DNA from 4 places in the Paenibacillus sp. UMB7766-LJ446 genome. Region 1 is predicted to be linked to each of the others. Evidence: riboswitches for the same ligand, from Rfam matches in the RefSeq annotation. Region 1 holds a riboswitch; each other region holds the start of a gene.
What was found. Region 1 has a riboswitch for cyclic di-AMP ahead of QP794_RS32305 (C40 family peptidase). Riboswitches for the same ligand answer to the same signal wherever they lie in the genome.
Positions count from the first base shown of each region.

Region 2: it holds a riboswitch for cyclic di-AMP, as region 1 does, so the genes downstream of both, QP794_RS05185 (3D domain-containing protein) here and QP794_RS32305 (C40 family peptidase) in region 1, are expected to answer to the same signal.
Region 3: it holds a riboswitch for cyclic di-AMP, as region 1 does, so the genes downstream of both, QP794_RS00495 (C40 family peptidase) here and QP794_RS32305 (C40 family peptidase) in region 1, are expected to answer to the same signal.
Region 4: it holds a riboswitch for cyclic di-AMP, as region 1 does, so the genes downstream of both, QP794_RS04630 (HAD family hydrolase) here and QP794_RS32305 (C40 family peptidase) in region 1, are expected to answer to the same signal.

Region 1 is NZ_JASOYM010000024.1:25,064-32,936, reverse strand. It holds gene rbsK (ribokinase) at 1-452, shown strand, start outside; gene QP794_RS32315 (c-type cytochrome) at 781-1,140, opposite strand; gene QP794_RS32310 (GNAT family N-acetyltransferase) at 1,290-1,784, opposite strand; gene QP794_RS32305 (C40 family peptidase) at 2,183-2,653, opposite strand; cyclic di-AMP (ydaO/yuaA leader) riboswitch at 2,657-2,794, opposite strand; gene QP794_RS32300 (hypothetical protein) at 3,046-3,888, opposite strand; gene QP794_RS32295 (M1 family metallopeptidase) at 3,899-5,890, opposite strand; gene QP794_RS32290 (YwhD family protein) at 5,991-6,494, shown strand; gene QP794_RS32285 (transglycosylase domain-containing protein) at 6,632-7,873, opposite strand, start outside.
Region 2 is NZ_JASOYM010000002.1:39,093-46,965, forward strand. It holds gene QP794_RS05165 (alpha-glycosidase) at 1-1,325, opposite strand, end outside; gene QP794_RS05170 (M20 family metallopeptidase) at 1,568-2,743, opposite strand; gene QP794_RS05175 (ABC transporter substrate-binding protein/permease) at 2,925-4,388, shown strand; gene QP794_RS05180 (amino acid ABC transporter ATP-binding protein) at 4,375-5,097, shown strand; cyclic di-AMP (ydaO/yuaA leader) riboswitch at 5,381-5,577, shown strand; gene QP794_RS05185 (3D domain-containing protein) at 5,580-6,248, shown strand; gene QP794_RS05190 (polysaccharide deacetylase family protein) at 6,424-7,212, opposite strand; gene lpdD (prenylated flavin chaperone LpdD) at 7,367-7,714, shown strand; gene QP794_RS05200 (PspA/IM30 family protein) at 7,843-7,873, shown strand, end outside.
Region 3 is NZ_JASOYM010000001.1:133,619-141,491, reverse strand. It holds gene QP794_RS00520 (YkvI family membrane protein) at 1-1,030, opposite strand, end outside; gene QP794_RS00515 (xanthine phosphoribosyltransferase) at 1,235-1,816, shown strand; gene QP794_RS00510 (hypothetical protein) at 1,915-2,244, shown strand; gene QP794_RS00505 (hypothetical protein) at 2,369-2,587, shown strand; gene QP794_RS00500 (carboxymuconolactone decarboxylase family protein) at 2,704-3,033, shown strand; gene QP794_RS00495 (C40 family peptidase) at 3,129-3,593, opposite strand; cyclic di-AMP (ydaO/yuaA leader) riboswitch at 3,599-3,730, opposite strand; tRNA gene QP794_RS00490 (tRNA-Leu) at 4,036-4,119, shown strand; gene QP794_RS00485 (S-layer homology domain-containing protein) at 4,451-7,873, shown strand, end outside.
Region 4 is NZ_JASOYM010000001.1:912,220-920,092, reverse strand. It holds gene urtE (urea ABC transporter ATP-binding subunit UrtE) at 1-466, shown strand, start outside; gene QP794_RS04655 (nitrogen regulation protein NR(II)) at 492-1,145, opposite strand; gene QP794_RS04650 (Rha family transcriptional regulator) at 1,174-1,377, opposite strand; gene QP794_RS04645 (urease accessory protein UreF) at 1,654-2,355, opposite strand; tRNA gene QP794_RS04640 (tRNA-Leu) at 2,777-2,859, shown strand; partial or broken gene QP794_RS33125 (hypothetical protein) at 2,965-3,033, shown strand; gene QP794_RS04635 (glutathione peroxidase) at 3,009-3,485, opposite strand; cyclic di-AMP (ydaO/yuaA leader) riboswitch at 3,853-4,028, shown strand; gene QP794_RS04630 (HAD family hydrolase) at 4,146-4,544, shown strand; gene QP794_RS04625 (HAD family hydrolase) at 4,710-5,393, shown strand; gene QP794_RS04620 (Nramp family divalent metal transporter) at 5,557-6,852, opposite strand; gene QP794_RS04615 (organic hydroperoxide resistance protein) at 7,310-7,729, shown strand.

The DNA of each region.
Region 1 (7,873 bases):
TGCCCCAGGAGCTCCTGCGGTGCGTCGACGTCGTCACGCCGAACCGCAGCGAGCTCGCCGTGCTTACCGGCCGGGATGATCTCCGGCCGGAAGACGTAGATGCGGCGGTCGCAGAGCTCGCCGCATCCCTCGGGGCCGCTGTCGTTACGACGCTCGGCCCCGAGGGGGCTGTATACGCGGCGGCGCCTGGCGGCCGCGTACAGGCAGGGCGTGCCGGCGCATGCCGTGCGCCCGGCTACGCCGTAAGCGCCGTCGACACGACCGGCGCTGGCGATTGCTTCAACGGCGCGCTGGCGGTAGCCCTCGCGCGCGGAGAGACGCTGGACGCGGCGGTAAGCTTCGCCATGGGCGCAGCCGCGTTGTCCGTGACGAAGCTCGGCGCCCAGTCCGGGATGCCGTCTGCACGTGAAGTGCAGGCTTTCCTTGCCGAGCAGAAGGCAAAAACGCAGTAAACCATTCTTCTTTAGGATGAATTATAGGCGGCAGAATGAGCTCATGCAACCGGAGTAGCCATAGCGCCGCATATTTTCACCGGAGCTTTCTCTACACGCTAAGCATGTAAATATGACCAAGAGGCTCTTACTTTCCCGGCAAGGGAGAGTGAGAGCCTCTTATCTGTAGAACATTGATTAAACCCGGTAACCCTGTGATACGGTTGGCTACGTTATGCGTTCAGCATCAACGTGGTTTAGAGCATGCGTTAAAGAGCAGGAGGTGATTGAAGCCACCACGCTATACATGCTTGCAACCTGTCTTAACTGTTCGCCTTAAACGATGGGGTTACTTCTTCTCCGCCAGCCACATCGCAATATTCGCGATTTCTTCTTCCTTCAGCTTGTCTTTGAACGAAGGCATACCGCCGCTTTTGCCTTTGACAATGGTCGTATAAATCTTCTCCACATCGTCCTGGCTGCCAATCTTCTGCAGACTAGGGCCCATGCCCCCTTGAAGCTGATCACCGTGACAGGTAATACAGTTGGCTTTGACCAGTGTCTCGGCCTGTCCTGCATCCATGGTAACTTGCGGCATCGTCGGTTTCGCTTCTTCTGCAACTTCCTCTTTCCCTGGAAGCGTAAACATTAGTACAATAGCTAAAGCGCACGCTGCAAAAAATACCCCGCTCATGATCCATTTGTGCATCCCTTATGTCCCCTCCAGAATGAAAGATCATCTAACCTGAAACTATCCATATCATTATAACGGAACCTGTAGTTACATCATAGCATTTTGTGGTAATTTTTTGAACTAATCACATAACCGGGGACTTTTTCGATGATTTGAAGCCCTATTTAATCGCGTGGACCTTCATAGACCATGCAGTAAAAAGGTTTCAAACCGCTCGGTGTCTGTCGTTCGTATGTATCCTGCGTAACAAATCCTGCCTTGAGATAGACACGAATGGCCCGTTCATTCCAGGTCAGGACTTCCAGATCAATTTCGTTTGCCGGGTTCCGGCGAAGGGCTTCCTTCACAATGGCCGAGACAAAAGCTGTTCCCTGACCATGACCACAGCGTTCGGGGTGCATACCAAGCCCAATGCGAGTGACACCTTCAAGTGGGAAGTATTGAGCGAAACCCCAAATTTGATGATCCTCTCCCAACACCACTGCATATTGTTCCTTCCGAAGCTGGGGATCTCCGAATTCCACTTCGAGTGCTTTCATCTGCTCCCAGGGCAGCCAGCTATAAATATTATAAGGCGGATCATACTGCCAATCACAGATGAGCTCCGCATGTTCTTCTTGCATGGGCACAACGTGAAACGTCACAGGGGCTTCATCCATACAACTGCACGCTCCTCTCATTGTGAACAAGCTATAATGATTTTAATTTAACCAATAGCATAGATATGTCATTCCATATCTATGCTTGTTTTCACTCTACAAAAGAGGCGTTCATTTGGCAAGTCCTCGTTATTGAAAAAAAGTGAAACAAAAGTTCTGGTAATTTCGTTTATATTATAGTGGGATGGGTAAAAACATTATAAGAGCACGGACGAAGCAATGCAAAATAGCCCTGAAAAAAGTAAAGTTAGGTTAGATAGCTTATCCCAAAATACTTTTGATGAAACGAAGCACAAAAAAACCGCCGGATACATTCCTGCGGAGAATGTACCAGACGGTTCTATTATGCTTCGTTACAGTAGTGTTATTGTTACAGCATGACGTTGCTCCGCTTGTCCCTAGTCGATGGCCAATGTCTCATATGCGTCCGTGCTCATAATGCGTTTAGCGCCAACATAGCGGTTAGCCCAATAGCTTTCACTTAATGCGCTGATTGTAACTCCTTTGGAAGAAGAGGAGTGTGCAAACTTTCCATCTCCTACAAAGATCCCTACGTGCGAGACCCCTTTGCCCGTTGTATTGAAGAATACCAGATCACCTGGTCTCATTTCCATACGGGATACTGAATCGCCCATGTCGAATTGTGAACTTGATTGGCGCGCCAGATCAATGCCCAGCTTGTCGAATACATAACTTGTAAACCCAGAGCAGTCAAAGCCGTTAAGCGTTGTTCCTCCGCTTTTGTATGTAGTTCCCATTGCTGAATCAATGACTTGGTCCATTTTTGAATCTGCGAATGCGCTGCCTGCTCCAAGCGATAATGCGAATGTGAGGCTAAGTACAGCTGCGGTTAATTTCTTCTTAAACAAAAGATATACCCCTTCCAATGCCTGCGAGGTTAGCTTAAGGATTCGGTTGAAGGTCCCCTATGATCCCTCTGTTGCAAGATCAATTCACCCATAACTGGTTCCCCCGCTTCCCAGGTGCTAGGAATTTGGCTATGCTAGTTGTGCACCTGCGAAATCAAGAAATGACGATTAAATTTTAAGTAGTTACAAATATGAAGGTAAAGATTACAAAGTTGTTACTAAAAACTCACTGCGATTATTGTAACAGAGGTATATCACTTTGGCAACGTTTAGCAACAAAATTAGCAAAAAAAACCTCGACCTTTGACGGGGAAAGGTCGAGGTTTGCTTGTTTAACGGCATTTGATGAGCTTAACTTTACATAGAGATGGTAACAATTTTGACCGTTCAATTTATTCCTTGACCGAGTTGGACTGCCATAACCGGAAATGGGCGCATATTTTCCACAGACTCAGCAAGCACCGGGCAAGTGGGTACGTTTGTTGTAGTATAAGGCCGGTTAAGCCTGTTACTAACCATGAAGCTGAGGTAAAGGCACCAAAGACCAGCAGATGAAGACCTCCCAGCAGGGTCGCAATACCGATCAAGGTGATGATTTGGCGCAGAGCAATCCATAGGGCCTGGAACGTACCACGCGCTCCACCTTCCCCGTCAGGAGCCGAGACCCCAAACTGCATGTAGAGAAGGGCATGATGTATTACCCACCCGTATACAATCCAACCAGCAACATAGGGAATACCCGGCAAGAGCAGCTGGAGGGAATGAAAGCCATCCATAAAGATGGAATAGAGCTTCGGTACGAGCCAATAAGCCGGCAGCAGCAGCAATACGGTTCGAATCGTGTGAAGCAACAACATCGGTTTCCACAAATTTTTGATGCCGCGAATGAATGGAACGCGCTCTTCTGAATGATTAAAATGCTGGAGTGAGTAGAGCAGCCCTGCCTGAATGAGTGGGCTAATTAGCATCCGCAGCAGCAGCATAGCCCCTAGAATCCATAAATGGCGATGGACCTCCGGGTTTGTTGACAGACCAAGCTGGCTCTCCATTTTGAATAGAATTGTACTTAGCTCCCCGGCATCAGGTTCAGGATAACGCAGGAGAAGCGGGACTACAGCTGACTGTACCATCCGATAAAGAAAGTATCCCCATATTAATTGATAGAGAAATAAGAGTGCCGCAATGAACATATGCTGACGGACGAGAAACCAGCCTTCACGTATTTTCGCTTTCACTGTATCCACCTCACCATGACAGACTTCCGAATATAGCTTCTATAAGTTTGGTTGCGCTCATGCTCCAGCGGGATTTGGTTGGCTCATCCAGTCCGGATTTCAGAAAATTGTTCATATGATGGTTCTCCAGCACGATCGTGTATAGCGGATCAGTCATCGCCCAGGAAACCGGGGAAGTGTAGGTCAATTTGTAGGTAATGCGCTCCTTGCTACCATCCCATTCTTTCGTCATGGTTTTCCCATCCTCGAACATAATTCGAACAGGCACTTTCGTATATTCACTGCCTTTTTTCTGCACTGTAACCGACGACTCGTACAAGGTTTGACCGTCTTTCAGGACGGGAGTGACCTTGATCTTCTCCACTGCAAAGTCAGCCATGCCGTCTCCGTATACGTATTGTTCAAAATAATCCGACCAGGACGTGCGGGTCACTTGTTCCACGACCTTTTGAAAATCAGAAGAAGTAGGGTGTTTGAAGCGGTATTTCTTCACATAGGTCGAGAGAATGCGCTCCATCGTTTTAGCACCAACCTGCTGCTCGATCCCGAGTAATACAAGCTTGCCTCTTGTGTATACGTTGGCTGCATAATGATTCTGGGAATCAAACTTCCAGGATTCTTGTGTCAGTGGAGCTGGGGAAGTAATGAGACCTGATTGTACGGGCAGATTCGGGATAAGTCCGTATTCCTGTTCCATCAGTTTGTCTTCCGCATAGGAGGTGAATCCTTCGTCCAGCCAAGCCTCTTCAAATTCATTACTGGCGACCATACCGTAAAAATACTGATGTCCAATCTCGTGCACAACCGTCCGTTCCAGATCGTAACCAGGGGCGGAATCATCCGCACCGAAGGCAGTGACCAAAGTAGGGTATTCCATTCCCCCTGCACCATTCCCCGATTTGGGCGGGACAACGATGGACAGTGTAGAATACGGATAAGGGCCAAACCATTTGCTATAATTGGATAGCGCTGCTTTGGCGGCGTAGAAATAACGTTCCTTTAGATCCTCATGCGCAGGGTCGAGATACAGCTTGATTCGAACGCCAGGCACATTAGGAGCAGAGAAGGGCTCTTCCGCATAAACAAAATCAGGTGAGGCTGACCAGGCAAAATCATGTACATCATCCGCATAGAACTGATAGATTTTTTCGCCGTTCTTCACCACAGCTTGCTGGGTTGGGAATCCTGTGGCAGCCACCTTGTATGTTTCCGGTACCCGAATACGTACACTATAGATGCCGAAATCAGCATAAAACTCTGAATTGCCATGATACTGATGCAAATTCCAGCCTTCGGACGTTCGACCACGTGTGCCTACTGGCTCATATACGCTAAGTTTAGGGAACCATTGACCTGCCATAACAAAGTTATCTGCTGTTCCCATGCGGGCAAAAATTTTCGGCAGCTTGACCTCAAATCGGGTGTGAAGCGTGATGCTTTCACCGGCTTTAACAGGTTTGGGCAGCCGTACCTTAATTAGGGTAGTATCTTTCATATTTCCGTCATCCGGCTGCACATATTGCATCCGATGCAAGAGGGAAAGCCCGTCCTCTGTTTTCATTTCTGTAATATGCATGGAACCATAACCGTCCGTGGGCATAACATCGCCGCGAAGCTTTCCCCCGGATTCTTTCATAAAGGTGGTGTCGGCAGAAGAGAAGGCGTTGGGATACATGTGAAAATAAAGCTCACTGACGGTTTTCTTACCTGGATGTGTCCAGGTTATCGTCTGAGTCCCTTGTAAGACATTTCCGTCTACGAGCTTCACATCCATGTGATATTCCACTACGCGGTTGCTGAACACTTCAGCGGTAGGTGTCTGTATACTTTCCGGAGATGTTTGGGTTTTGACGGGTGCCGTAGGCTTGCCCGATTCCGGGGCGAGCGCAGGCAAGTCAGAATGAATGGAGCGTGTGGTACCCAGACCAAGCCATATCCCCCCGGCAATTACACACAGGGCTATAATTGCGGTGAGCCAGCTCTTGGCGCGTCGTGGAATCATCGTTAAATACCTCCCGTTGACAAGCATCTACAGCATGTATATGTTTGCATTGGGGCGATTATTAGTTAAAATATTTGTATCAACCCTTGGAGGCTATAAAATGGACCAAAACGAGCAAAACGGCAAAAAACAGATTGCCTTGAATATCGTTAGTGCAAAGAGCAAACACAAAGGCTTCGGTGCAGGCTCTATTGATCTGAACAACCTGTCTCCAGTTATTATTGATAACGGAGAAGCTAAGATCGATATTGGTGCAATGCATGCGAAGAGTAAGGTAGAGCGCAACATCAAATTCTCCACCAATCGTGAGGACGTACCCAATGGACGCCAGGTATGGCTGGTATGGGTAGCTGTGGACCGTAACGAACAGGGGCAGCTCTATGGTGGAGCAACCGCGTGTGAGATGTGGATTGATACAGAAGCTCGTCGTGGATGGAAACTGCTGGCCGAACATGTGAATCGTATGGATTATGCTATGAAGCGCCGGTTCATGCTGGATGATCTTGGACCGGAGGATCGCGCAGCACTCAAAAAACTGCTGATTACGCATAACGAAGAATGGTGGAACGCTTCTCCAGATGAATTGAAAGAAGCGCTTGCCTAATTCATGTGCAAAGCCGTTTAAAAAAAGAAGCAAAAGCCCCGTGACCGAGATGATCGGTTCGGGGCTTTTGCTTTTGTGCTGAAACTGGAAATTTTGGAGTGGCGTAATTGCGTCATTACGTATTTACGTCACTTTGGTCATTCCACCCACCAGCGTTTGAAATCCTTCCACCATGAATGCTTCTCTTCCTGTATTCCCTGCTGATTCTGCACTTCGCGACTGTTTTTATCATCCTCTGAACCCGAATCGTCTGAAGCGCTGCGACAGACCTCAGTCGGTTCTGTGCCATCAATAAAAACTTCCAGCCGTTTCTCGGCGCAGCCATTGCCAGCCAGTTTGCCGGATTCGGGATCGATATATACACTGACGACGTTATCCGGTACGGTGAAGATCTTCGGTGGAACACTGGCAAGAGCCTGTTCCGTGAACTGGGCAAACATAGGTGCCGCACGACGCCCGTCGGATGTGGAGATGGCTTTGCCCTGATCGTAACCGACCCAGACAGCTGTGGAGAGCTCTGGGGTAAAGCCAACTAACCAGGCATCCGTATTCGTTGTCCCTGTTTTGCCAGCGACAGGCCGTTTAATGGTTGCAGATACCCGATTGCCTGTTCCGCCATTTTCGAACACACTCTCCATCAACCGTGTTAATACATAAGCAGCAGCGGGTTCAACGACCCTCTCAGCCTTGGTCTGAGGTGTTTCATAGATTACTCGTCCTGCGGCGTCCGTCACTTGTAGAATGGCTACAGGAGGTGTTCGCTGTCCACCTGCGGCAATAGCGGAGAATGCGGAAGCCATCTCCAGAGGACTAACCGGTGAGGTTCCGAGTGCAAGGGAGGGTACCGGGCTCATATTACTCGTAATCCCTAGATTCTTGGCCATCTTCACCACTTGTTCAGGTCCGATCTGCATAATCGTATTTACCGCGTAGATGTTGTCCGAAGCGGCGATGGCCTGTCTCAGATCAATCTCACCTAGATACTTATCCCCGAAATTGCCGGGTTTATAGGTCTTGCGATCATTGTCATAATGAAACAGGGTTGGCTCGCTTTTAAACATGGAAGCACTGGTGAGCTGTTTGGATTCCAGGGCAGCCAGATACATAATCGGTTTAAAAGCAGATCCTGGCTGGCGTGTAGTCGCCAGTACATGGTTAATCTGATTGGTCCGGTAATTTTTGCCGCCCACCATCGCTTTGATGTATCCGGTACGGGGATCAATCGATACCAGAGCGGTTTCCAGCTCGCTTTTGGCATCCATGCCTTTGGCTACGGCGTCTTCCGCCGCTTTTTGTACACGCAGATCAAGCGTGGTGTATATATTCAATCCTCCATGATCCAGCATCGCTTCGCTGATTCCCAGCTCCTTGACCGCCAG
Region 2 (7,873 bases), on a different contig from region 1:
AAAAGAAATACAACCGACAATTTTAATCTGCGTTTATCTTCTCCAGCCCGAGTTAGCAGACGTGGGGTGTCATGACTGCACAGCATGTTAAAGATGACTTCATTGGTTTGTTGCGGGTAACGCATAATGAGTGATCCCATCTCGTTCGCGAAGTTATAACCATCCATAGAACCGCAGAAGAATTCGAGTACTTTGTCGGCAAAAGGGTAATTCATCACGGAATCAAATTGATCCCCCATGAGCCAGGTCAGGGAATCACTCCATACTTCGCCTACAATGTAGGCTTCCGGATTGGCGGTTTTGACTACTTTGCGGAAATCGCGCCAGAAGTGATTATCCACTTCATTGGCTACATCCAGACGCCAGCCGTCGAGTTTAATTTCCTTGATCCAGTATTCAGCGACATCGAGCAGGTACGCTTTGACCTCGGGGTTGGCGGTGTTGAACTTGGGCATATTGCCATAAAATCCAAATGTATCGTAGGTAGGAATACCATCTTTAATCCGCACTGGATATTCATTGATATGAAACCAGTCTGCATATTTGGAATTTTTGCCGTTCTTCAGTACGTCCTGAAAAGGAGGGAAGTCTTCGCTGCAGTGGTTAAAAACCGCGTCAAGCATGACACGGATCCCACGGTGATGACATTGTTCCGCCACTTTTTTGAGCATGTCATTGTCCCCGAAATGCGGGTCTACTTTTTTATAATCAATGGTATCGTATTTGTGGTAGGAGTTTGCTTGAAATAGCGGGGTAAAGTAAATCGCATTGACACCGAGTTTAGTTAAATCGTCCAGGTGGTTGAGCACACCTTGCAGGTCTCCGCCAAAGTAGTTATCCAGTTCAGGTCGGCCACCCCATTCCTGGGTTCCTTCCGGGTTCAGATCGGGATTGCCATTCGCAAACCTTTCCGTCATGATCTGATAGAACACGGCTTCCTTGGCCCATTCTGGAACTTTAAATACATCAATTTCATGAATGTAGGAAAATTCATAATATCCTCCGGTAGCATATGGGAGAGCATAATGAATTCCGTTGTCAGCGAGATAAATATTCTCGGTACCGGCGGTAATGCGGAAGATGTAAGTCAGACGTTTGAATTTGGGCTTAACTGCAGTTTCCCAGTAATCAAACATACTGTCGGAAGCAGCTTTCTCCAATTGAATTTCCTTATAGGTTCCATTCCAATCGTATTTATCACCAGTCAGTGCAGTCACATATTGTACATCGTCTCTCTTCGTTCGTACACGCAGGTGGATTGTCGAGGGATTATAAGCATAAGCCCATTTATCGCGGGGAACGTGATACATCGCTTCGAGCAGCATGACAACACCTCCTGATTTTAAGATAAAGTTATAGCTATAAATAACCAAGTTAGACAGCATTTGAACCATGTAAACAGCGTGGGATGCAAAAATTTCAACATTTTTCAACGCTTTCTTTTCACAGCATTTCCAGCTGGTGTCCGTATATACGTGTTTATTATAAACAAAAAGGGTGCTCCTTAAGACCTGAAATGCAGGTCCTTCGAACACCCTAGGTTAATATACAGCAGTTTGCGAAAAACTTAGCGACTTGCTTGTTTAAACTCGGTTTGAATGGTTTGCAGCAGCTCAGGCTGTGTAAGAACATCATAAGCAGTTGCAGCAATTGCCTTGGCTCCAAGAATCATGCCATCCAAGGCCCGTTCCTGTAGTGCCAAATCACGGAATTCAATGGAATGGAGGGTATGAACTTCGTCCACAACACGAATATAAGGGTGAATTGCAGGACAGCGCAAGGAAACGTTACCGATATCCATGGAACCATGATCGTTACCCGTTACGATTTCCTCTTGAGAAATACCGAGCTCTAGCAGATTAGCACTGAAAGCGGCAGATAACGTTTCATTTGTAACCATTTCATCATAGGAAGTCTCGTAATTGGATGTAACCAGCCGGCACCCGGTTTGCAGAGCAGAGCCTTCGGCAATTTGAATCACACGTTGGGTCAGGATATTTAATTCTTTTCTGGTTGAAGCACGTACATAGAACTGGGCCGAAGCATAATCAGGAATGATGTTGGCTGCCTGTCCTCCGCTATTAATAACCCCGTGGATACGAACCGTACTCTTCACTTGTTGGCGGAATGCGTTAATTCCATTAAACGTCTGGATGACCGCATCCAGTGCATTGATGCCTTCATGTGGACTTGCAGCAGCATGTGAAGATTTCCCATGGAATTCAAATTGTACGGCATCAATAGCCAGGGAACTCCCAGATTTCTCATAGGCGTAATAAGGATGAGCCATCAGCGCAACATCACAGTCATCAAATAACCCTGCCTCAGCCATAGGCACTTTGGCGCCCCGGGTTTCTTCCGCTGGTGTACCGAATACTTTCAATGTTCCGCCTACTTCATCGAGTATGGACTTCAGACCTACCGCAGCTCCGAGGCTCATCATGCAGATTAGATGATGGCCACAGGCATGACCGATTTCAGGAAGTGCATCATACTCACAGAGAAGGGCAATAGTCGGACCAGGTTTGGATGCAGCATATGTACCGATAAATGCAGTATGCAAGCCAAGAACAGGAGCTTCTACGGAAAAACCGTGGAAGGCAAGTTCTTCCTTTAACCGAGCAGAGGCGAGATATTCTTCGTTACCCAGTTCGGGATTGGCACCGATGTATGATGAAATCTCCTTAAAACGGGAAGCATATTGATCAATTACAGTTAGAATTTGAGATTTGGTATGTGTCATGGTGGACTCCTTAAGCAAAAATGAAAATAATTTAATAATTATATCATAGATGCAGTTATTTTTCAGAAACTAGTCAAGATTTGTAATGTCGAAATGCATTGCATAATCATGCATTCTACTTTATAATGACTCAGGCATCAACAACAGAAAGCATACAAAGTATTATAAGGGGAGAACAGGGTTGAAATTGATTAGTCGTTACACCATGATGCTGATAGCTCTTGTGGTTTTGCTAACTACGGTTACACCGGTTGCGTCGGCAACGGGAACTACAGGCGACTCAGGCAGTAAAAAGCTGGTGCTCGGTACAAGCGCCGATTTTGCACCATATGAATTCCATAAAGTCATTGATGGTAAAGATCAAATTGTCGGCTTTGATATTTCGATTGCCAAAGAAATTGCTGCCGATCTTGGGGCAGAACTTGTAATAGAGGATATGGGTTTTGACGGACTTCTTCCTGCATTGCAGAGTGGTCGTGTGGATATGGTCATCTCGGGAATGACGCCAACGGATGAGCGTAAAAAAAGCATCGACTTCTCCGATACCTATTATAAATCGAAACAAGTTATCATGATTCGCAATGAGGATAAAGACAAATATTCAACCATGGCCGATCTGGAAAATGAAAAAATTGGAGTCCAAAAAGGTTCCATTCAGGAAACGATTGGTCAGGGAATCCCAGGCGCCAAATTGACAGCACTTGATAAAATATCTGATATCGTACTGCAATTACAGACCAATCGTGTGAATGCTGCGATCGTCGAAGATACAGTAGCTGCCGGCTATCTGGATGATGTTATCGGACTATCTGCTGCGATCCCGGATGAAGAGCAGGTCGAAGCGGCGATCGGGATTCGCAAGGGCAATACGGAATTGCTGAATGCAGTCAACGGAACGCTCGAACGTCTGAAAAACGAAAATAAAATTGATCAGATGGTTACAGAAGCAAGCCAGTTGATGGCAGACAAGGTGAATAAAAGCCAAAACATTTTTGAAGTGTTCTGGCAGTACAAAAGCTTCTATGCGACAGGTGTGGGCTATACGCTCTTACTGTCTGCTCTCGGTGTAATATTCGGGGTCATTATCGGTTTGATCATCTGTCTGTTCCGTCTGCATGACGTCGCAATTCTGCGCTGGCTCGGAACAGCTTACGTTGAGGTTATTCGTGGTACACCAATGCTGGTTCAGTTGATGATTATCTACTATGGACTTGCATTGACACTTGGTATTAATTTTACGCCGCTTCAGGCGGGTATTATTACTCTTTCCATTAACAGTGGTGCCTATCTTGCCGAGATTTTCCGTGCAGGTATACAGGGTGTGGATCGCGGCCAGCTGGAAGCAGCACGTTCCCTGGGGATGGGAAGAGGTGCCGCAATGCGCTTCATCATTCTTCCACAAGCGTTCAAAGCGGTGTTGCCGGCGATCGGTAATGAATTCGTGACAATTATCAAGGAATCCTCCATTATCTCGGTTATCGGTATGGTGGACATTATGTACCAGGCAAGTGTGGTCAAAAACATTACGTACCAAGGAATGAACCCATTCCTGATTGCAGCAGCCATTTACTTTGTGCTGACGTTCATTTTGTCCAAGCTGCTGGGTCGACTGGAAAGGAAGTTGAGTGCAAGTGATAGACGTTAGACAATTACACAAATCATATGGAAGCAACGATGTGCTTAAGGGCATCAACGTAACAATAGGCAAAGGTGAGGTTGTCGTGGTCATCGGTCCGTCCGGATCGGGGAAAAGTACCTTCTTACGTTGTCTGAACCTACTGGAGCAGCCTACTTCCGGGGAGATTGATTTTGAGGGTGTATCGATCACGGGTCCCAAACATAACATTAATGCGACTCGTGAAAAAATGGGGATGGTATTCCAGCATTTCAATCTGTTTCCGCACAAAACGGTGCAGCAGAACATTACGATTGCTCCCATTAAAGTGAAAAAACAGTCTGCACAAGAAGCGGAACAAATCTGTGAAGATTTGCTCAAAACGGTTGGCTTGTCCGACAAAAAAGATGCCTATCCAAACCAGTTGTCCGGTGGACAGAAACAACGGATAGCCATTGCAAGAGCCCTTGCGATGCAGCCGCATGTTATGCTGTTTGATGAACCTACCTCTGCACTGGACCCTGAAATGGTCGGTGAAGTGTTGGATGTCATGAAGCGCCTTGCAGTAGGCGGCATGACCATGGTCATCGTGACTCATGAAATGGGCTTTGCCCGTGAAGTAGGTGACCGCATTCTGTTTATGGATGGCGGGGTTATTGTAGAAGAAGGAACGCCGGATGAAGTGTTTGGTCAACCCAAACATGCACGTACACGTGACTTCCTCGCTAAAGTGCTTTAATACAACCAAATCCTTAAGGATGATGGTCAAGGTGGAATTAAAAATTCGTTCTGCGGATGAGAGTTCATCCGATCTATACATCCCTGTCGACACCAGTCGGCAGGGATGTTTTGTTATGTGAGGATAAGAACAGATTTACATAAAAAGTAACGTTTCTGTCATCAATGATTTAAGTCCAAATAGACAATTTATTGAAAAAAGTCGCTTGAATTCAGCATAAAAGTTGAAGTGAATTAGCCAGATGGTAACATTTACTACGACTCTTGGTTACAAAATTGTGATATATTTGTTCCTGCCGAAACTTCCGGAGGTGGGAGTGTGGGGGATGTAACGATGCAGAGTGTGCTTGGGGAAGAATCATTTGCACACGGCTTGGGGTGAATTAGGGCTACATAAATTATTCATGTAATTGAACCTATAGGGTGGTTTCCTCCATCCGAATCCGACAACTAACTTCGCAGGCATAATGAGGGAGGAAGACCATGATTAACAAGAAACGTATAGCCAAAACAGCAACAGCTTTGCTGACAGCAGCAATGCTCATTCAAGCCGTTCCGGCTCATGCTGATTCAGTTCATGTGGCCAAAGAGGGGGATACCTTCTACACCTTATCCAAACAATATGGAGTTGGACTTAACGCACTTATTAAAGCTAACAATGACATTTCAGCTTACAACATTTATGGGGGTTTGAAAATTACGATCCCTGGTAACACAACGAACACAGCTTCTGCTGCAGCAGCAAAAACAGAGGCCAAAACGGTGACTGCCGCAAGTCTTGACGTAAATTCGGATAGCAAGGTAGTACAGGCCTGGGGAAAAACGTTTGATTACAGCAAAACTGTTGACGTAAAAGCAACAGCATACTCCTCGGATGCTTCCGAAAATGGAGGATGGGGTGCAGTAGATTACTTCGGTAATCCGCTCGAACTGGGCACGATCGCAGTAGACCCTAGTATCATTCCACTGGGTACAAAAGTACTGGTGACGGGTCATACACATCCAGGACTACCTAAACAGGCATTTGTTGCTACAGCCCGTGATGTGGGTGGTGCCATCAAAGGCCATAAAATTGATATCTTTATTCCTGGCAGCAAGCAATCCGTGAACACATTTGGTATTCAGGATGTTGAACTTTACATTTTGAAATAAAATCAAAAGAGTAGCTGCACATGAACATGTGAGACTACAACTGAACCTACATTAAACCGTAAAGGGTGTCCTTCAATCACAATATTGTGATTGAAGGACACCCTTTTGCATATCCGATTTTTGTAGCGCCCAAGCTGCTGGCGCTGCTGGACGCGCTGCGCAGCGAATCTTGACCCTACTTGCCCTTGGGCAGCTCCAACAATTCATCCAAAGTTACGAGCTCATACCCGCGGTTTCGCAGCTCCTCGATGACTTCAGGCAACGCCTCAATAGTACCATTTAATATCGATCCGACCCCGCCTCCTGCATGCTGCAGAACAATGGAACCAGGTTTGACGGCAGACAGGATGTTTTGTTTGACTTCCTCTTTGGAGAGACCCTTCCAGTCCAGGGAATCGACGTTCCAGTTCACAATGCTGTAATGTTGTTTGGCCGCCCATTGCAGCTGCTGCTCGTTAATGTCGCCATAGGGTGGACGAATCATTTTGGGTGTGTAACCTACCAGATTGCGAATAATATCCCCGGTATGTAAGATTTGTTTGCGAAATGCATTCATGGATAGCTTACTGAACTGGGGGTGATTGTAGCTGTGATTGCCAACAATATGCCCTTCCTTCACCATGCGTTTCACCAAATCCGGATGTTTCTCAGCGCGATGTCCCACGATGAAAAAGGTAGCCCGTACCTTGTATTTTTTTAAAATATCCAGCACTTGAGGGGTGAACCGCGGATCAGGTACATCATCAAAAGTCAGTGCGACCTTTTTTGTTGAAGGGCCGTTGGTTTTGAACGTATCCGCATATTTCTGTCTGAGCTGTCCCAGTGTCAGCTGTTCCTCTTCGGAAGAATCAGACTTCGAAGCGGGTTCGGTTTGAGGGCTTGTAGATGCCCATATCTGAGCAGGGGCGTAACTTCCTCCCAGAAGAATGACCATGATGGATATCATTATGAGGCGTATGCGCATGTTAGTGCCTCCTTTTCCCAAATTGCGTTCTCTTTGGTATGCCCGGGGGGATCCGTATTTATGCATGATGTGAGATGTTTCATTGTTGATTCATTAAATTGTAGCCATAATTCCACCATATATATTGCATATAGAAAAGGACAGGTGGAGCAGGATGAATACATACGATTTAAATTCCGTTCGTTTACAGGTGATTGAGGCAGGGGAAGACAAAGTGTTTATGGTAACTGGAGGAAGATCACATATTGGGGCGGTAGCAACATTTTATCCGGACCGGGAACGGGTGAACGGTGCTACGGTGCATATCCCTGGGCATAAAGAACAAGAGCTGTGCGAGAGACTTGCACGTAGGGCTTCCTTGTATTTAAAGGTAACCGTAACTGTGATTATGGGCATTCACTTTGATGCCATTACGCGAATGCAGATTGATGAGATTGTGCAGACTGCAGAGAAGCTGCTGGATGAAGAGCTGTTGAGCCAAACCGGTCCACTGATCCAATAGCTCCAGGTAGGCTAAGTAGCTAAAATCGTTTTTTATGATTTTTTTTGTTAAAATTGAAACGAGTAGAACATTGCCACGTATGTATGATTATATACAAGGATGAACTATCGACTAGGAGGAATACCATAATGTCCATTTTCAAACGATTGCGCGATTTAA
Region 3 (7,873 bases), on a different contig from region 1:
TTCCCCATCGATCCATTATTAATTTTGCACCCCAGAACAGTGCCAAACTGCCGAAAATGGGGTAAAGGATAGAGAGCAGTGAACTGAATCCAAACTGGCTGAGCGAATAACATAAGAGCATGATAGCCAGGATGATCAGTTTGGGATGTACTCGGACATGCTGTCTGAGTTGGAGGGTCATTCCATAAATATCGGCTACAAACGTACTGAAGATTTCCATGAAAATCAGGGATACATAGATTGACTGGACGACCCATCCAAGTTGAAAGGCAATGCTGCCCATTGGAATTTCAAATTGCGTGATGCCAGGCATCTGGGCTGACATGGCAAAGTGAGCTGCCATAAGCATGAATCCTACACCAATCCCGCCTAGAACGCCGCCCCATTTCAGTACTTTTCGGCTGCGAATCTGATTCCCCACCGGAACGAGTACAGCTTGGGCAAGTGCCAGGTTGAATGAAGTATACAACAGAGGCGATAACCAGACCTGGATTGGATTGCTGTCAGTGGTTAAGGTAATAAATCGGTTTGCGCCGGGATGATGTATGGTGCTGGTGATCATAAGGAGGGAAAGCAGGAGCATCATGGGCACCACGATACTGTTCATTTGCAGGATGGCCTGAATGCCGCGTCCAAGCAGCAGATATGTACCGATAAGTGTAACAATTAGACCTGTCTGGTAATGGAGCCCCAGATGCTCTACAAAGACCGATCCGGCTCCGGCCAACATGACACTGTTTACTCCAATGAGAATCAGGAGAGTCACCCAGGTAATCCAATTTCCTGCTTTTTGACCGAATAGATGCTTGTTAAGATCCTCGTAAGAGCGAGAGCCGGTATCATGGGCAATTAGCATCATTTTTGTACCTAACCAGATAAAGAGTATGGTCGATAAGCCAATGGTAATGGTGGCCCATTTGCCATACTGGGTAAAAAACTGCAATATCTCCTGCCCTGTTGCAAAGCCGGCTCCTACTACCGTTCCAATGTATGTAAATGCGATCTGCAGCACCCGAAATGCCTGTTTCATGTGTTTCCCCTCTCAGGCCCCTGAATAGTTTGGACATGCGGGTGCCATGGTACAAGGTATGCTTGACCCATCAAAGTCATGACAATTGAAGTGCGGCATGGGGTCATTTACATGCTCTGGACAAGAGTAAAGGCAATTTCGCTTGAACTGTTAGCCGGATCTATGATACTTTTACGTCATAGGATAGGCTTGGGAGGTCAAATTATGGAAGTATTGAAACAACGGATTTTACAAGAAGGTGTAGTCATGTCAGATCAGGTGCTGAAGCTGGATGGTCTGCTGAATCACCAGATTGATCCTGCATTGACGATGGAAATGGGACGTGAATTTGCCGCTCGTTTCCGTGAAAGTGGTGTAACTCGGGTCATTACTGTGGAGTCTTCGGGAATTCCGGTGGCCTTTGCTGCCGCATATGAACTGGGTGTTCCGCTGGTATTCGCCCGTCGCAAAAAAACACTTTTGGCTGACCCCGATGCCTACTGTGAAAGAGTGCCTTCTTTTACCAAAGGAATCGTAACGGATATTATGGTATCCCGTGAATATATTCATGAGAATGATCGTATTTTGTTCATTGACGATATTATTGCCAATGGTGATGCTGCCCGCGGCGTTATTAAAATTATTGAACGTTCGGGTGCGGAGCTGGTTGGATTCGGTGTCGTGGTCGAAAAATGTTTTCAGGCTGGAGCGCGTACGATTCGTGAGCAGGGCATCCCGGTTGAAGCGTTGGTGCGCATTCGTTCATTGAACGACGGCACCGTGCAATTTGACGATAACGAAATGTGACTTTTTAAAGGAAAAAGTGCCTATTTTTATAACAATGCCTTTGCATGACCGCTGATTTCATTTATAATGGGGTTATGTTAGGGAGAGGAGGCAACACCATGGGTAACCAACCGGCAACAGAACAATTTTTTATTGATAAGCTGGCGGAATCGAAAGTACATTTTGAGCGTGCCCTGGATTGTAAACATACGGAATTCGATGACCTTTATCCCTATATGATTGAACATCCTCAATTTTTCTGGTACAAACGCTACGTTGCCTGGTCAGAATTGCTGACGATTGTAGGCTTGTGCGAAGAGTTGTCCTTCTCTTGGAAAGAACAATTTACACCGCATCAAGTGGAGTACCTTGAAGAACGTGTGATGTCCGCCAAAGTGCTTGATTTTTGGTTTGAGAAGAACGACAGCAAAGAGCACGCGCAGCGGTAACTTTCAGTCGGGACATACTTTCGAATGACATGACAGTCCAATACAGTCACGTGAGACCTAAATGACTTTTCATTTAGGTCTCTTTTTGTAAATAATTTTTATGGAGAAAGTAGGCGTCGAGAATATGATCAGTGATGCAGAATTGGATGCACTGCGTTTATCGGGTGAAAAAGTAAGGGTGATTCGGGACGAGATTCAGTCCAATGATGTGACAGGCATTGTCGTAGCCTGGGACGGGGAGCAGGTACTCATTCGCCGTCAGAATCGTCGTGTGGTCAAGCTTGATCGGAATTATCAGTACCAGTTGTTCAGCGAACCACGCAAGAGCCTGCTCGAAGAATAGGACATGCGTTTTAGGTTCATTTACCATGGATGTTTTGGCATAATTGCACCTCTCGGGAGAGAAGATAGGTACAGTGAGAGTTTGTAACATATCAGCCGAGAGGATGTGCGGTAACCATGACACTGATGAATGATAAGGTTCATGCCTATAAAGATCAGATGGGTGAATTAAGCGACGTGCTGCCTGCAGTGGTGAAGTCTTATCATGAGTTCACTGGAGAATGTTTTCAGGCAGGAGCGGTTGATGCCAAGACCAAACAGCTGATTGCCCTGGGCATTGGATTGTTTGCCAATAATGAGGTATGTACGTTCTACCATGTGGAAGAGGCACGTGCCAAAGGAGCGACCGATCAGGAGATTATGGAGACGGTGGCTGTGGCTGGAGCCGTAGGCGGAGGCCATGCGCTGTCTCAGGGTGCAATGAGAGTACAGAAGGCTTTACATTAACCTATATATTGCAGAACAATATTGTCCAGCTTTCTGTAGAAATATAGGGCAGACAAAGAAAAGGCTCCGGTGATAACCGAAGCCTTTTCGTGTTCTTATATTTTGCCCAGCATTTTGTTATACATAAACTGTCCTGTTACCCGGCGAGCTGTTACGTAACGATCATTAAAGTAAGGATTGGATAATTGAGTGATGCTTACACCCTTGCTACTTGAAGCGTGAGCGAACTGTCCGCCACCGATATATACACCTGTATGTGAAATGCCATTACCCATCGTATTAAAGAACACCAGGTCACCTGTACGCAGATTAGCTTTGGATACCGGCGTGCCAGCCTTGGCTTGCTGCTGCGAAGTGCGTGGCAATTCAATGCTGTATTTGTTGAAAATATATCTCATAAATCCCGAGCAATCAAACCCGGCGAGCGTAGTGCCACCCCATTTGTAAGGTATGCCTGTCATGTTGTTTACCACGGTGTTAATACTGCTTGCCTCAGTGCTTGTTGCCCCGGATGTAAATAGTACTGCTGCTCCAAAAATGGAGATGATAAGCTTTTTCAAAATTTGTGTTCTCCCTTCGATGCCTACGGAGTTAGCTAAGGGTTCGGTAGAAGGTTCCCTATATTTCCTATGTATAAGAATAATTCACCCAAAATGGTTCCCCCGTTTTCAAACATGAAACTCGGCAAATGAATAATTAAGTTTTTGTAACCTTTTGAAACTATATTGCATAAATGCGAAAATGTCAAACCTGTTTTAATGTTTTCTTAGCACCTCAATGTTAACGGAATTCTGACTTTTTATGTTGAAAAAACTCGAATGTTGGATTCTAATCGATGACAAAAAAGTAACTACTGTTTCAACGGGAGAGAAATTGGACAATGTATTGGTTATATTACATACATTGAAGTGGGAAATTATATTTTTTTGTTGACACTAATTACCTGCACATGATATATTATTTCTTGTCGCCGCGATATAATTTCTCGGAGATACGACATACGCGGTCGTGGCGGAATTGGCAGACGCGCACGGTTCAGGTCCGTGTGGGCTAACCCCCGTGGAGGTTCGAGTCCTCTCGACCGCATCATAATGTATCACGAAAAAGGTTCCTAGAATGGCATTGATGCCTTCAGGAGCCTTTTTTATTTGCTTACCGATTTTAGTCGTTGCTCGTCCTGATTGTTTGTTTATTTATCCAGTAATGGAAAAAGGTTCGTTATGCGACGATTTGCCCCTGTATTTCAGGTTAATTGTACGTAAAATACCGAATTGTACCTATTCCAGGGATCCCTCATCCACTATTCTCTTCTCGTATGGAAGCGCTATCAACAAGGATTTGAACGACCAAATTCAGAGGGGGTAGGGATAATTTGAAACGAATCGGAAAAAGGATGGCAATGTGTTTTATGGTATTCATGATTGCAGCAGTGCAGTTCGGAATGATCGGAACGACAGGCAATGTGGCACAAGCAGCAGATAAAAGTCTGGCCCAGAAGCCGTATATGGGCTGGAGCAGTTACAGCATGCAGGTATATGACGGGGCGGGTAACTGGACATCGGCCGAGAGCATTAAGAAGCAATCGGACGCCATGCGTGAGAAGCTGCAAGCTCATGGATATGAATACATTAATATTGATGCTGGCTGGAACGGTGACGAGGATGAATACGGCCGTCCGATCCCGAGTTCTGTTCTTTATCCGAACGGATTTCAGGAGGTTATTGATTATGTTCATAATAACGGACAGAAGATCGGGATCTATCTGATTCCGGGGTTATCAATTACTGCTTATAATAAAAATCTTGAGGTTTATGGGACGGGTGGAGCATGTCGTATGCAGGATATTGCGGTAAAGCCGCTCGTTGTAATGGATGCTTGGGATTCATACACTTACAAAATTGATTTTTCGAACCCTTGCTCACAGAAGTACATTGACTCCATCGTGGATCTTCTTGGTGAGTGGGGCATCAACTTTGTCAAATTCGACAGTGTGACTCCAGGGTCAGGCATCAATAACCTGAGCCGGGATGCACGCGGTGATGTGGAGGCATGGTCCAAAGCACTGGATAGAAATAACATCTGGTTTGAGCTTTCCTGGGCGCTTGACCACAACTACGTGGACGTCTGGAAAAAGTATGCAAATGGCTGGCGGATTGATTGGGATATTGAAGCCTACGATAGCAGTAAGGGGTTGACTGAATGGTCGAGTATTTCACGCTTATTCCCCATAGCGGCCATCTGGTGGCGTGATGCAGGGCCAGGGGGTTGGAATGATTTCGACTCCCTGAATATCGGGAATGGCTCTATGGATGGTCTGACCAAGGACGAGCGCCAGACTGCCATGACGTTCTGGTCCATCTCTTCAGCGCCCCTCTATACCGGAAATGACTTGACACGATTGGACAGCTATGGACTTCAATTACTTACTAATGATGAAGTCATTGCGGTCAATCAGGCCGGACGTCCAGGCCATCCGGTATCCATAGATACCAAGCAGCAGGTTTGGTATGCCAATAACGGAGATGGTACGTACAGCGTAGCTCTGTTCAATCTGGGCAATCGGAGTGCCGAAGTAAAAGTGAAATGGAGTGATCTTGGACTGGAAGGTCCAGCTTCAGTTCGTGACCTTTGGAGTCATTCCGAATTGGGAACTTTTAATACGGAATTCAGTGGCGGCGTGCTGGAACCCCATGCCTCCCGAATGCTTAAGGTAACCGCACTGAGCGGCACATCAGCCGTTAATGATGATGATACAGGCATGCACTATAGTGGGGATTGGAAGCGTAACGGAGGCAAGGAGCAAATCGATGGCAAACAGGATCTGAGCATCGCTATTTCGGATTCTTCGAACACTAGTCCAGCGAATATAAATACGCAGCAAGGATCTGACCTAGACGCTGGATCTGAACGTGCCGCGAATGCAGAAAATGAAATTGCAGCAAATGCTGCTGCCATGGATGCTGCTGCCGTGACCGATGTGGTTTACATTAATGATGATGACAACCATATTCAATATACGGGTTCATGGAGTCCAAACACCGGCAGAGGTTTTGGGGATTACAAAGATGATGTACATTTTACGGAAACAGACGGTGATTCTTTTGAATATACCTTTACTGGAACAGGCATTGACCTGCTGACGGAGAAAGATCAAGGGCTGGGAGAAATGATAGTCACACTCGATAATGGAACGCCTGAAACGGTTAGCTCTAATACGAGTGGTGAGCGAGAGGCCCAACAGGTGCTGTATAGTGCGGCCGGATTGGATAACGGTTTGCATACCTTGAAGGTAGTCAAAGGATCGGGCCGATATATGCTGCTGGATGCGCTTAGAGTAACAACGGAAATTGCCACAGGAGTACAGAACAGCACCATTAGTCCGGCTTTTGCCGACTTTGACAAGGCAACTGAACAACAGAAGGACATTGCTGTTACACTGTCATTGAACGGAAACACATTAACTGGCATTGAAAATGACGGAGCAATGCTCAGTGAAGACAACTACACGGTGGTCGATGATAAGTTGAACATCAAGAAAGAATATCTCACCCAATTGCCTGTAGGAACGAAAGACTTAAGCGTCACTTTCAGCGCTGGTGATCCGCAGACTCTTGTAGTTAAAGTCAGTGATACAACGGGCATTCGTTATGCACTCATCAATAATGACGATCCAGCCATTAAATACAATGGCTCTTGGTCCCGCAGCACGGGGAGAGGCATGGGTGACTATAAGGATGATGTACAATATACCGAGACAAACGGTGATTCCTTTGAGTATACCTTCCGAGGTACAGGGATCCAGTTGTTCACGGAGGTAGACCAGTCACAGGGGGATATGGATATCTATGTGGACGGTCAGTTCAAGGAAACGGTCAGTGCGTATCGCAACGGACGATTGGCACAGCAGAACCTGTACAGCATCTCGGGCCTTCCGGATGGACAGCACACACTGAAGGCCGTCAAGAAGTCGGGTAGGTTCATGCTACTTGATATGCTCAAGGTTGAGCTTCCGAATATGATTAATCCGGTGAATGCGAGCTTTGACAAATTAGCTTCCGCTCAGGCTGATATTGATGTAACGCTGCTGAAACAGGTGGAAAGCTTCAAGGGTGTTACCAACGGCTCTAATGAATTGATTCGGGGCACTGATTACACATTGAATGGAGAGCACGTTACACTGAGCAAAACATATCTAGCTGCCCAGCCCGTGGGAACGTTGAATCTCAGTTTTTCCTTCGGCGGTGATTATCTCAATGACGTACATTCTACGACGGCGAATGGAGATTTCTTCGAATACACCTTCAAAGGGACCGGAATAAGCTTGATTACACCTACTGGACCCGAGCAGGGAGAAGTGGATATTTATGTCGACGGACAACTGAAGCAAACTGTGAACGTATATAGTCCAAGTCGGCAAATGATGCAGGAGATTTACAGCATTTCGGGTCTGACAAAAGGCCAGCATACACTCAAAGTTGTTAAGAAATCCGGTGATCTCATGCTGGCCGACCAACTGAAATTTGCTGTCCCTACCGGAAATGGAGAACCAACAAATCCGTCGAATCCAGGTGGGCCATCCAATCCGGGTGCACCATCCAATCCAGGCGGACCATCGACTCCAGTCGTCCAGCCTTCAGATACTTCTGTGCCATCACCAACTCCGGAATCTGGCACACCAGAGGCGGGACCAAGTACTGGCAATGGTCAGGATATTCAGTATAAGGCCTATATTCAAGGATATCCGGGTGGTTTGTTCAAGCCGGATAACAAGCTCACCCGTGCAGAGATGGCAACCATACTGGCAATGGTATCTGAGAAAGAAGCCACAGGACCTGCTATT
Region 4 (7,873 bases), on a different contig from region 1:
AATTGGATATGTGCCGCAGGGACGGGAAATCTTTCCGCAGCTTACAGTAAAAGAAAATCTGTTGCTGGGTCTGGAGACAAGCAGCTCAGGAGTGAAGACGTTCCCGGAGGATGTGCTGGCCATGTTTCCGGTGCTTGAGACAATGTATGGACGGCAGGGTGGTGATCTAAGTGGCGGGCAGCAGCAGCAGTTGGCCTTTGCCCGCGCGCTGGCTTCAAGGCCTGGTCTGTTGCTTCTGGATGAGCCGACAGAAGGCATTCAGCCTTCCATCGTAGAGGATATCCGGCAGGTTATTTTGCAAATTAAAGCAAAGGGTGAGATCTCCATCTTGCTGGTAGAGCAGAGCATTGATTTTGTACGCGGTGCTGCAGATTATATCTATGTAATGGACAAAGGGGCAATTGCACTGCAAGGAACACCGCGGGAACTGGATATGTCGCAGTTTGAGCACCATCTGTCTGTGTAGCTAAGGTTCGTGGTGTAGGGAGAGTTTAGGCGTGCTTGTCCAGAATGTTGGAGTACTTCGGATATAGTCTTCGGATGCAATCCGGGCAGATATCATGGGTGAATTCGGCATGAGTATGCTTCTCCAGATAACTTTCAACTGAATTCCAGCTGTCCTGTTCATCCTTAATCTGTTTGCAGACAGCACAAATGGGAAGTAGTCCACGCAACGTGCGCACTTCGGACAGAGCTTTCTTCAATTGGCGTTCTGTCTGTTTCTGTTCGGTAACATCCGTGTGTGCAATCAGTGCGAGATCAGACAGCAGGGATGGGTCGGCCTGAATCAATGGGGTGAGTTCGAGACGGAACCACCGTTGTTCGTTGTGGACCGTTTGAACGAAGATGTCATATGTATGACTGTCTTTAAAAGGTGCAGTAATACTTTTCAACTCCTGAACGATCTTCGCATTCTTTGCTTGTTCCTCGCGTAATGTCCACCCCTCTATTAAACGAAGGTAATAAGATGTTTCGGGTGTGGTGCTGGAGTGGCCGGATACGCCCGGTTTGGGAAGCAGTTGCCCGAGTCCCTGTTGCCAAGCCGTATTGCAGCTGCGGATGATCCAGTTATGGTCGACGATGATGAGCTGGTGTTGCATGGACTGGAACGATAATCTCTCCAGATCGGATATTAAGTACCTCATGAAATGAGCTCCTCCTTGGCAGAAAATCTTATCTTAAATCATCTGGAATATCCAAAATGTCGGCGACCTGGTTCCTGAACCGGGTTGCTTTGCGTGTCCCATGGATGAGATTGGACAGACGGTATGGCGGGATGTTGTACTGTTCGCAAAATGTCTTTTGGTCGACCTGGAGTTCGGTTAGTCTTCGTTTGATGGCCCATCCGAAAGGAGTCACAGGTTTCTTTTTGTTCAAAAGGGTTCACCCCTCAGTGGAATGTAGTATTCAGCCGGTTATTCTTGATGTAGAATATATAGATATGCGAGCTGTATAATTTATTATATACGTATTTGCGTCATCTAACAATTAAAAAAGACGGAAATAAGTGTATTTTAATGTGTTAAATGGCGTAATTACGTTAAATAGACAACATGAATGACATAAAAAACACGCCAGCAATGAGGTTGCGGCGTGTTTTTCATGTTTTACTGTATGAGGAGGTGAGTTGTATGGAGGTGAAGGGGATAAAGATCAGGCCCTGTAGGCGTGAAGTCCTGCTCCAAGCATATGGAAGCTGGGGAACAATGTTTTCATGGACATTGAGGCTGGTTGTACCAGTCCATCCGCAGCGGAGGCGCTGACGGTATGCCATTCATGCTCCAGGTCTGCGGCGAGGCGAACCAACAGGTCCTGGGTTGTATCGGGAGTGAGGGGAATCACTTTGGAGGCTTCGGTTATGCAGGCACTCATGGCTGAATGCAGATAACCAAGGACTGCCTCCTCGACAGGGATTTCGAGGTGGTGGTTAATCCAGGCGTGAACAGTGGAAAGGCAGCCAACGGATTCATACTTAGCCAGAGTTTGTTCAAGCTCGCTAAAATCAATCCAGGGGTGGAGTGCACGAGCCAGCTTAATCAGTCGTTTTCCCATTGTAGAGGCATGTTCTCTGAGGTTTGCTGGGGTGCGCTGGACATGAACGAGTTTGTCGATAAGGGCTGTACGCCACGCGTCATTATGATCTGTGGCGGTGTATATGCCTTTAATCGCCATACCTTCCAGACGCACGATACTGGGGTGCAATTGACAGCGCATGAATGATTCTAGATCTTCAGCACTGCGAATGGTTCCTTCAGTGATATGGGTTTCCATACCGAAGGAATGGGTGAACCCTCCGACCTGGATAGAGGAATCAAGCAGTTTGACGTAATCGAGCAGCTTATTCCCACGGTTCACAATCTTTCGCCTCCTACGTTCGGTAAATGTTATGTAAAATAACATTTATACTCCGCTTTAGTTCGTTTTCTGTTCATAAATCCGAATTATATGATATATATATTCACATAAATATCCGCTTTTTGTCAATAGTTTCTTGCTTTTTAAATTTAAAATCTTATTTGTGTTAATTTTTATAACATTTAAAGTTATATTATGAAGGGTGAATGGAGTAATTGTTCCTTATAAAGGAAGTAGAGTGATCAGCCTGCTCGGATATAAAAACGGGATCAATTTTAATCATATGTGCTTTTTAGGAGAAAATGACGAGATTATACGATTTTTGGAAGGGAAAGCGCAGTTAAAATGATAATATTAAAAATGCTTTACATTTAAACTTGAAACGGGTATAATCAACTCTGTTGCCGATTATTTACGACATGCGGTCGTGGTGGAATGGCAGACACGCTATCTTGAGGGGGTAGTGGGTGTATACCCGTGGAGGTTCGAGTCCTCTCGACCGCATCATAAGAACGATTAAGAAGAAGCTTCCCGTATGGGGAGCTTCTTTTTTATGTTTTTTTTACAGTAAAGATGAGTCCAGACAAAAAAGGTCACCCGTTTCCCTGAATGCATGCTCATTCTGTCTGCAGGGGTCGGATGGCCTTCACTTGTTATTTAAGCAATTCTTTGATGTCTGCTTCAATTTTATCAGGTGTTGTTTTGGGAGCATACCGTTTCAAAACACGTCCGTTCTGATCCACAAGGAATTTGGTGAAGTTCCATTTGATGGCTTTGGAGCCGAGTACGCCTGGTGCTTCTTTGGTAAGATGCTGGAATAGAGGATGAGCGCTTGAACCATTCACATCAATCTTCTCAAACATCGGGAAGCTGACACCATAGTTCATCTGGCAGAACTCGGCAATATCATCAGAAGAGCCTTTTTCCTGTGCAAACTGGTTGCTTGGAAAACCAAGAACTTCAAATGGGGAATCTTTGAACTTGTCCTGGAGTTCTTGCAGACCTTTGAATTGAGGTGTGAGGCCGCATTGGCTTGCTGTATTCACGATAAGCAGTACTTTGTCACGATAGTTGGACATCTCAACTTCCTGACCGCGAAGGGTGTTTACTTTGTAGTCGTAGACTGACATGAAAATCGCCTCCATTTCATATTCTTCTATCATCTATTATATTGATTACAATTAAATATTGCAAAATTAATATTGCTTTTTTAACGCCATTTGGACCTCTCGTGTATGAACTGTGAATGTTTTGCTACCTGAATTTCGCTAAAGAGAGAATTAGAGAGCTTTGAAGAGATGGGTAGAGAATGGATGTGTTGTAAGCGCTATTATTGATGTGAAATGGCAAAAATCCGTCGATTCGGTGATCTGCGCAGACTTTACACCGATATGGCACGGGTGTATGATTCATATCGTAATTCCAATTTCAATTAAATTTTACATGAAAAACGAAACAAACGATAATATCGCTCTGATTAAGAAACATAATGGAACGATGTTTTAATCGCTGAGTTTCCATTCATTCATGGGTGGGAAACGGGGGAACCAACAGGATGAACTGTCCAGGACAGTAGGCATCCATGGGGTGAATTTTCCGGTGACAGCCGGAAATAGGGCGACTCTCGCGCCCGAATCCGTCAGCTAACCTCGTAAGCGTTAAAGGGAGAGGCAACAAGCCGTACGCTGGTTCATAGTGTCTTTTTGCTATGGATTATTGAAGAAGCGTCCGGGAGGCCTTGGTCCCCCACGCTTCTTTTTTGTTGTCTTTTCACGCAAAGGGAGGAACGAATGATGGATAAAGAGATGATCTTAGTTACTGCTCCAAATGAAGCAGGACGTAAATTTATCAAATTGCTGATGTACAAAAAAATGCCGTTTGCCGTTCTGACCAACAGTGCAGGGGAAGAGCGCAGGCTCCGGAGAATTGGTGTGGAGCATGTCATTCGCATGAACACGGCTGCAGCTCAGAAATGGTTTTTGCCGCAAGGCAGTGTAGGCAATGTTTTTATTTTTGAAAATAGCCTAAACCTGACCTGCCGCTATTTGCAGATCTGCCGCTCCTGGACATCCAAGTCCCTATGTGTCATTACAGAACAAAGCCACCCTAAAGGGATCTACCGGGGAATGGGAGCAGACCGTATTGTGTATTCCTTGAATGGGGAAGTTGGGTTTCTGCTTAATGGTTAGTGGTTAGTACTATTCATGTGATTGATCCAGTGTCAGCTGCCTGTTATAATTGAAATCATAAATATACGGAATCTTGAGGAGACTCATGCATGATGGTGGGTCTTCTTTTTTATGGTTTGGGAAATGGGGAAATGAATTTCCTGTGGCTAACGAGGAGGAATAGGCGTGCCGGATGTAGGTGGAATACAATGGTTGTTCTTTGATGTGGGGGATACGCTTGTGGACGAGTGGGAGCCGGTGGATGATATTATCGGTCAGTTCGTTCGAGAAGCTTGTGCGCTTGGTTATCAGGTGGAGATGCAGACAGTACGAGAACTATTTGCCGCCTCCTACCGAAATTACGAGCAATGGCCGATGAAACTGGCTATTCGTACCCTGATCAGCGATGAGGGGCACCGGGAACAGATACAGGAGAAGCTGAAGTTCCGCAAAGAGCTTGAGCGCCCCTTCGCGTCAGCCGACGCTGTTCTCCAGACGTTGTCGCAGCACTATAAGATTGGCATCATTGCCAATCAGAGCCCGGGGACGGAAAATCGGCTGGATAGCTACGGTTTGCGCAAGTACGTGGATGTGCTGGCCTGTTCAGCTGAAGAAGGAGTGTCCAAGCCTGATCCTGAATTATATGCTGTAGCTCTGAAACAGGCGGGATGTAAACCGGAGGAAGCGGTCATGATCGGCGACCGGATTGATAATGATATTATTCCGGCTAAGAAGCTGGGTATGCACACGATCCGAATTTTGCAGGGGTATGGCAGGTTCCAGCCGGAGCTAGCAGATGCAGAGCGTCCGGACTGGACGGTTGAATCACTGGATGAACTACTTCCCTTGTTGATAGTAACTCAAAATTGATAAATAAACTAAAAGCGTATTTAAGAGCTAATCTAATCGGTATGGATCAGGTTGGATTAGGTTGCTGCTCGAACATATAAAAGGCTGATCATCTCAAGGTATACATTACTTGAGTTGATCAGCCTTTTTGAGTTAGACAATATAGAGTGTAGTTCCATGTAACCTAGAACAACAGAATGGTCTGGATAATCAGATACACATTCAGGATAACGATTACTCCGGCAATGATCCAGGAGATGATTTTGAGCCACAGCTTGTTAGCAAAATCCCCCATGCTTTTTTTGTCACTCGTAAACATGATCAGTGGAATAACGGCAAAGGGGAGCTGCAGCGACAACACAACCTGGCTCAAAATCAGCAGTTCTTCTGTTCCGTGCTCTCCGGCAATAGCTGTTACGATAACGGCCGGGATGATTGCAATCAGACGTGTTACCAGCCGACGAAGCCACGCCGGAATACGAATGTTCAGGAAGCCTTCCATTACAATCTGACCGGACAGTGTGCCGGTGAGTGTTGAGTTCTGGCCTGAAGCCAGCAGGGCTACACCGAACAGGACGCTGGCGATAGTGGTTCCCAGCAAAGGTGTCAGCAGATGGTAAGCATCCGTAATTTCCGCAACCTGGGTCATGCCTGCACTATGGAACACGGCAGCAGACACAATCAGGATGGCTGCATTGATGAACAGGGCCAGCGTTAAAGCGATGGTTGAATCCATGGTGGTATACAGAATCGCTTCTTTTTTACCCTTAGTTGTCTTTTCAATCTGACGGGTCTGTACGATAGAAGAATGCAGATACAGATTATGGGGCATCACGGTTGCGCCAATAATGCCGATGGCGATGTAGAGCATGGCTGGATTTTGCAAAATCTCGGCACTTGGTACAAAGCCGTGCATGACGCCACCCATATCCGGTTTAGCGAGAAACAGGTCAATCCCGAAGCAGAGGGCGATGGTAGCCATCAGCACAATAACGAGCGATTCCAATGCGCGGAAGCCTTTATTTTGCAGCAAAAGAATGACGAGAACATCGACTGCTGTAATAATGACGCCATATAACATGGGAATGTTGAATAGCAGCTTGAGTGCGATGGCTGAACCAATAACCTCCGCAAGGTCGGTGGCTGCAATCGCAAGCTCACACAATATCCATAACACCATCACGACAGGCATGCTGAATCGTTCGCGGCAGGCTTGCGCCAAATCCCGTCCTGTGACAATCCCGAGCTTACCAGCGAGAGACTGTAACACAACAGCCATCAGGTTTGAAATCAGAATAACGGACAATAACGTATAACCGAATTGTGAACCACCTGCAATATCAGTTGCCCAGTTCCCGGGATCCATATATCCAACGGCAACCAGGTAACCCGGCCCAACAAAAGCAAGGAATTTTTTCCACCAAGCAGCGTTCTGAGGCACCTTCATGGAGCTGTGGGCTTCTCCGAGAGATGGGGCCATACCCGCAGCCAATGGTTCATTGGAAGGAGCGTTGAACGGATTTTTTTTACTCATAATATAATCACCCGACTTTGAAGTATTGATATTCTATATGAAGAGGAACGGTGTCATTCCTTTGATTAAATTTGAACATTGAAATCAAAATGAAATCAAAATCAAAAACGTAATTAAACTACTTTCGATATGTCTAAACGTTTATGTTGATACTTACATTGTACTCCTTCAATTATTTTTGTCTAGTGCAACTTTTGTGTAGAAGGACAAGATTTACCGGAGAAGGAGTTGTGCCTTAGTATATTACCCAACCCTTAATAAATAACCAATGTGCATCTCACGTGCATGAAAATAATAAAGATGTAAAAGCTGAATAAGGAACAAGATGCGTTTCAAAATAAGCCAGAAGTTTAAATTGAATAGTAGGCATTAAAAAATTTGAAGGTGAAGGAGAGATTCTTATATGGAAGCTTTATATACAGCAACAGCGACAGTTAAAGGTGGACGTACAGGTTCGGTGGCTTCTTCGGATGGTGTGCTCAAGCATGATCTGAAAATGCCAAAAGAGCTTGGAGGCCCTGGTGGTGAAGGAACCAACCCTGAACAGCTCTTTGCAGCTGGATACGGTGCATGTTATGAGAGTGCCCTCGCCAATGTGGCGCGCAAAGCAGGCGTGAAGTTGGAGAATGTGGTGGTAACCAGCAATGTATCCATTGGCAAAGACCCTGCGGATGACGGTTTCCAGCTGTCGGTACGCTTGGACGTAAGCATGCCTGGTGTGGATCACAGTCAAGCCGAAGATCTGGCGCGCAAGGCACATGATTTCTGTCCTTACTCCAAAGCAACACGCGGCAATATTGATGTGGTACTTAATGTAGTTTAAGACCTGACTCCTAGGAGTAGAGGGAACATATAGAGCAGTGTATCCTTGGATACCTGACGTTCGAGTACAAGACCCTGCTGGTCATCGGCAGGGTTTTGTATTGTATAATCCCGTTGGAATGCAGGAGATTGCATGGCGGACAGC